DNA from 2 places in the Pseudoalteromonas qingdaonensis genome. Region 1 is predicted to be linked to the other one. Evidence: predicted binding sites of a transcription regulator. Region 1 holds the regulator's gene; the other holds the start of a gene.
The links. Region 1 encodes LexA, which represses DNA repair genes until DNA is damaged. Its sites were predicted from a motif close to TACTGTATNNNNATACAGTA; they were not measured.
Positions count from the first base shown of each region.

Region 2: the regulator LexA is predicted to act here: its motif matches at 1,423-1,442, upstream of WCN91_RS00020 (DNA topoisomerase III).

Region 1 covers NZ_JBCGCU010000005.1:207,604-210,908, forward strand. Annotated here, with positions in the region: gene coxB (cytochrome c oxidase subunit II) at 1-610, opposite strand, end outside; gene lexA (transcriptional repressor LexA) at 928-1,545, opposite strand; gene WCN91_RS06845 (DUF924 family protein) at 1,667-2,197, opposite strand; gene WCN91_RS06850 (PaaI family thioesterase) at 2,449-2,913, shown strand; gene WCN91_RS06855 (hypothetical protein) at 3,293-3,305, opposite strand, start outside.
Region 2 covers NZ_JBCGCU010000001.1:3,128-6,432, reverse strand. Annotated here, with positions in the region: gene pomA (flagellar motor protein PomA) at 1-395, shown strand, start outside; gene WCN91_RS00025 (flagellar motor protein MotB) at 409-1,335, shown strand; gene WCN91_RS00020 (DNA topoisomerase III) at 1,451-3,305, shown strand, end outside.

The DNA of each region.
Region 1 (3,305 bases):
AGCCTGGGTTGGCGTCTTTTTTCACCGCAAAGTCCGGCACCCACCAGGAATGGATAACATCGTCCGAGGTCATCAGGAAGCGTACTTTTTTACCGGTTGGGATCACCAGTGGCTTATCCACTTCAAGAAGGTAGTTCTCGCCTTTCTTCTGAGCGTTCTGAATTTGTTCCTGTGGCGTGGCCAGTAAGGAATAAAAGCCCACATCATGGCCCATATACTCGTAATGCCACTTCCACTGCGAGCCGGTGATCTTTATGGTGATATCGGCCTTGCTGGTATCTTCCATGGCAATCAAGGTCTTGGTCGCAGGTACCGCCATGCCGATAAGGATAAGAAAGGGAATTGCGGTCCAAATAATTTCGACCTTAGTGCTCTCGTGAAAAGATGCGGGCTGCGCACCTTTTGACTTACGGTGCCTTAGTAAGGCCCAAAACATGATAGTGAACACTATCACCCCAATCACACAACAGATTATAAATATCGTCATGTGTAACTGGTAAACATTCTCGCTGATATCCGTCACCCCTGGGCGCAAATTATAATCACTATTTGCAAAAGCCAAGTGCGGGGCAAACAGACACAGCAACATGAGGGAGCACAGCTGCTTCATGTACCATCTCCTTAAAACGCGCAACGCAAAAAGAGAAGAGGCAATTACTGCTAGCCAATCTTCATTATTATTATGCTTAGAACTGGCCGATTACATTTACTTTACACAAAGCGATTAAAAAGCAACCAGCAAAGCCTGTAATCTAACCAATTAGTCAAGATTTGAACGAATAGCAAGAAATGAAGCGTTTTTGTTTTGCTTTTTTAAATAAATATTTGTGGAATATTCAAACTGTTAGCTAACAGTGAAAGAAGGGAGAAAAGCGTCGTAAAACCCCCAATAAACGGCGTATCGGGGGCCAAAATACCAAATAAAACCTACATCCAGTCGGCGTTTCGAATTACACCAACCGCTAAGCCCTCAATATCAAAAGATTCATGTTCTAAATCGACTTCGATAGGAGCAAATTCTTCATTTTCCGCATGCAGTAAAACCTTGCGGCCGGCCTTTTCCAGGCGTTTCACGGTTACGTCGTCACCCACTCGGGCCACCACCACCTGACCGTTTTCGGCCACCTGAGCACGATGTACCGCCAGCAGGTCGCCATCAAGAATACCTATATCCTTCATACTCATGCCATTAACCCGTAACAGATAGTCCGCCGCCGGCTTAAACAACATGGGGTCGATTTGGCAATGACTCTCGATATGTTCCTGCGCCAAAATAGGCTCACCGGCGGCAACGCGACCGATTAACGGCAGGCCTAATTGCTCCGGCTCTTCTTCCTCAACCAGCTGAATACCTCGGCTGGCACCGGGTTTCATTCTGATCACCCCTTTTTTGGCCAGCGCCTTAAGGTGCTCCTCGGCAGCATTGGCACTGCGAAAACCTAATGTTTGTGCAATTTCGGCGCGCGTTGGCGGCATGCCGGTATCTTTAATAAAGACTTTGATCAGCTCTAAAATTTGCGATTGGCGATTAGTTAAAGGGCGCATACAACTGGTTTTCCATACAGTACATTTAACTGTGAGTATATACAGTTGTCAGAAAATCGCAAATAAAATCAGGGAATTTACGGAAGTCGCCCCCTCTCCTCTTTAGCCCCACAGCGACAAGTTAAAAGCCACTGCTGGGCGTCTCCAGAAAAGCTTGCTCCTCGGGGGGCGACCGACACCCGAGTATGGCGTTGCGATGGGGGTAGCGACCAAAGCGGTCAATAATAGCCTTACGGGCCAGCTCATAGGAATAACTCTCCAAAGGTCGAAACAGGTGCTCGGCAAGTATATGAATGGCGGTGCTTTCGCTGTGCATATAAGGCATATATAAAAAACTACGCTCCTGCTCGGTTAGCAGCAGATCGTAACCCTTTTCTAGCGCATGCTGAGCCAGACACAGGGCTTGCGCATCCTGAGCAAAGGCGCTGGCGGTATCGCGATATATATTACGGGAGAATTGATCCAGCACGATAATTTCACAGAGCGCCCCTTTGGCACTTCGACGCCATTGATACAGCTCACCCCGACTGGCAGCGCGGTGGGTTTCGGCAAACAACTCAGTGACTTGAGCGTCGAACCCCTCACTCTTTTTAAACCAATCCTCTGGCTGGCACTGATAAAACCAAAAATCATACACGGATTGAAAGTCCATAACCTCTCCTGCGCATTAACCCTTAAGCCGTTACAAACAGTCTAGTCAATTCAGGGGTTCGGATGATGACAAGGAGGCGATATTTTTGCTCACAACCCCAGATACAGCCGCCCGCTCTTCCCTCCCTGCGCAAGCTAACCATCGTAAAAGACTTGCAGATGCCGGAGCATGTGCAGCATTATGTGAGCCAGGTTGCCATCGTGAGCAACACCCGAGCATTCACAGACCTTGCCACATAAGGAGCAGTAAGCATGAGCACACGTATTTGGGCACAGGAAATCGATTTTGATCTTTGCCGCCAACTAGACCTCGGCGTCGGCGGCAAAGGCACCTTGATGACCAAACTCGGTATTGAAATCAGCGAAATCGGCGACGACTACCTGGTGGCCACCATGCCAATCGACAACGAGCTCTACAACCCCATGGGCATAGTCCACGGCGGCGCCTACGTGGTACTGGCCGAAACCGTCGCCAGCTACGCCGCCAACTTTGTTGTCGATACCAGCAAATACTACTGCGTCGGCCAGGAGATCAACGCCAACCACCTCAAAGCCTCACGCACCGGTACCCTCAAAGCCGTAACCAAACCCGTGCATATCGGCGGCCGCTCTTCCGTGTGGGAGATTAAGATTTATAACAGCGCGGGCGATTTGTGTTGTATTTCAAGGATGACCGCAGCGGTGGTGGAGAAGCGATCAAAGGGCACCGGCCTTTAATGCGGGATTGTTTCTGCACCTTGTCTGTAGGCGAGGCTTTAGCCTTGCGAAAGGCGCTTCGATTTTAGATTTTGTCGCGTTGGCGACAACAACCAAAGAGGGAGTGATTCGACTCCCCCTTTGGAAACCCCGCGAACCCGGGATTCGCTAATGCTTCCGAACTCAAGCTTTTGTTAAGCGTTTCGTTTTGCTTTCGACAAGGTTTAACGAGGTGTCCTACCTCGGTAAACCTAGCTCGATATCCCTATCTCGCTGTCTCTAGCACACTCCACAACAAAAGCCGATTTCTACAGCGCGAATCAAAACGGGAGCAACTTGTTGCGAGTCGAGCGTCCATAGGACCCGTTTTTGATGGTGCTTGTTATACATGCAGTGTCTATCAGACCCTGCTG
Region 2 (3,305 bases), on a different contig from region 1:
CAACCTTACAAAAAGATATTATGCTGACCTCGGCGCGCCATCAGCAGGGCGCCGGTTTATTTAAAGCGCTCGGCGATATTGCCCCTGCTATGGGCATGATAGGAACACTTATCGGCTTGGTGGCCATGCTCTCAAATATGGATGACCCCAAAGCCATTGGCCCGGCCATGGCGGTGGCCTTGTTAACGACCTTGTATGGTGCCTTTTTAGCCAATGTGATCGCCATTCCCATTCAGTCAAAACTGGAGCTGCGTAAAGACGAAGAAGAGCTTAATCAGCGCCTGATCCTTGATGCCATTCTAGGTATTCAAGACGGTCAAAACCCCAAGGTGATCGAGGGCATTTTAAAGAATTACCTTGCCGAGTCTAAGCGCCAGCTAGATACCGAGGATTGAGCGAGCAATGAGTATGTCCGACGAACAAGCATGTAAATGTCCTCCCCCTGGATTACCTCAGTGGATGGGGACTTTTGCCGATCTTATGTCGTTGTTGATGTGTTTCTTCGTGCTGCTGTTAGCCTTTTCGGAAATGGATGTTCTCAAGTTTAAGCAAATTGCTGGCTCGATGAAGTTTGCCTTCGGGGTGCAAAACAAGCTGGAAGTAAAAGATATTCCTAAGGGCACCAGTGTGATCGCCATGGAGTTTAAGCCCGGGCGACCAGAGCCTACGCCCATTGAAACCATTCAGCAGCAAACCACGGAAATGACCCAGCAGATGTTGGAGTTTCAGGCTGGAGATGAAGACTCGGCCGGTGGTCGCCAGGAGCAAAAAGGCGATCAGCGTGGCGGTGAGTCTGCCAGCACAGAGGAGCTACAAGAGCAGCTTCAAGCCATTGCCGCGGCGGATCAAGAAAGAGTTAACGAGCTGGTGAAGAAAATAGCCCAGCAGCTGGAGCAACAGATCATTGATGGTGCCATAGAGCTGGAATCTCTGGGTCAACAGATCATCATACGTATTCGTGAAAATGGTTCCTTCCCATCCGGCAGCGCGTTTTTACAGCCGAAGTTTAAGCCCATAGTGCAGGACATTGCCCGCTTGCTAAAAGATGTGCCTGGGGAGATCACCGTCTCTGGTCATACCGATGATTTTCAGGTCGCTAATGAGCTCTATACCAATAATTGGGATCTTAGTGCCAAGCGTGCCGTTGCCGTTGCCAGTGAGATGCAAAAAGTAGCAGGCTTTGATAAAAACCGCATGGTGGTGGTCGGCCATGCTGATACTCGGCCCTTAGTACCTAATGAAAGCGATGACGACCGTAAGCGCAATCGTCGGGTGGAAATCTCCATTATGCAGGGTAAAGCGAAAGAATCGGATCCAATTGAAGTAGTTCAGTAGAAATAAAAACCATGAGGGTGCGCTAATAAGTAGGCACCCGTCCTTAATATTCTTTCATCAAAAGTAAAAATGCACTACACTCTTCTTTACTGTATGGATGAACAGTTGTTGTGCTATGAAGCTATATATTGCTGAAAAACCTTCCCTTGGGCGTGCCATTGCTGCCGCTTTACCTAAACCCCATAACAAAAAAGACGGCTATATCGAGCTGGGCAACGGCGATTGTGTAACCTGGTGTATCGGTCATCTATTGGAGCAGGCAGAGCCCGATGACTATGATGCCGCTTATAAAAAGTGGCAAGTACAGCATCTACCCATAGTGCCACAGCAGTGGCAACTTAAAGCTAAAAGCAAAACCCGCAAACAACTTACCTTGGTTAAAAAGCTGATCAAGCAAGCATCGCAAATTGTTCATGCCGGTGACCCGGATAGGGAAGGGCAACTTTTAGTCGATGAGGTGATCTCCCAAGCCAATTTGAGCGCGGCTAAAAAGCAAAGTATTCAGCGATTACTGATCAGCGACTTAAACCTACCCGCGGTGAAAAAAGCCCTTGGACAATTGCGGGCCAATGCGGAGTTTATTCCGCTCAGCGTCTCGGCTTTGGCGCGCTCCCGTGCCGACTGGCTGTTTGGTATGAACCTAACCCGCGCTTATACCCTGGCCGGGCAAAAAGGGGGGTATCAAGGTGTGCTCTCGGTTGGTCGGGTGCAAACGCCCATCCTTGGCCTGGTGGTAGCACGGGATAAAGAAATTAAAGAGTTTGTTAGCAAGCCCTTCTATGAGGTAGAAGCCCTGATGCGCACTCAAGAGCAACAAGGCTTTACCTTAAAGTGGCAACCCAGCGAAGCCTGCCAACCTTATCAGGACGAGCAGGGTCGGGTATTAGTTAAGGCCCTGGCCGACAACGTTGTTTCCCGTATCAAGGGGCAGCATGGATTGATCACCCAGGTCAAAAGGGCAGAAAAACAAGAGCTGGCGCCCTTGCCTTACAATCTTTCTGCCTTGCAAATCGATGCCGCCAAGCGCTTCGGGTTGCCAGCCAAAGCGGTACTGGATACCTGTCAAAGCCTTTATGAAAAACACACCTTGATCACCTATCCGCGCTCGGATAACCGCTATCTGCCCAAGGATCATTTTCAGCAAGCGTCAGCCATTATCGACAGCGTAATTGCTAACGGTGTGTTTTCAAAAGAGCAGCTGGCTACTGCGGATCCGTTAAAAAAAGCACGTTGCTTTAACGATGCCAAGGTAGCCGCCCACCACGCCATAGTGCCGACCAATAAAAAGACCTCGGCGCAGCTTACAGAAACAGAGCGCCGTGTTTATGAGCTGATCTGTCGCCAGTACCTGATGCAGTTTATGCCGGCCTACCGTTATCACCAAACCGATGTGGAAGCTGAGATAGCCGGCGGCAAGTTCACTACCAAGGCCAAAGAAGAACTAGAACGCGGCTTTAAAGTATTACAGCCTAATAAAGAAAGTAATAAAGAAGATCAAGAAGTGCAGACTTTGCCGCCATTAACCCTTGGTCAGCAAGTATTGTGCGAGGATGCGCGGCGTTTAGATAAAAACACCACACCGCCGGCGCACTTTACCGATGCTACCTTGCTTGCGGCGATGACTGCCATTTCCCGCTATGTGAAAGACCCGGATATTCGTAAGGTGCTGCGGGAAACCGATGGCCTTGGCACAGAGGCGACCCGCGCCAGTATTATCGAGTTATTATTTACCCGTGGCTTCCTTGCTCGCAGTGGCAAGACGATTGTTGCCACCGAAACGGGCGTGGCGCTGATCAATGCCTTGCCTGACACCCTTTCAACACCGGATATGACCGCCCATTGGGAAATGGCCTTGGCACAAATTGCAGAGAAACAGCTTAAGTACGATGATTTTATGCAGCCCTTGGTTGGGCAACTAGGGGCATTAATAGAAGAAGCAAAAAGCTGCGACAGTCGTCAGTTTTCACATA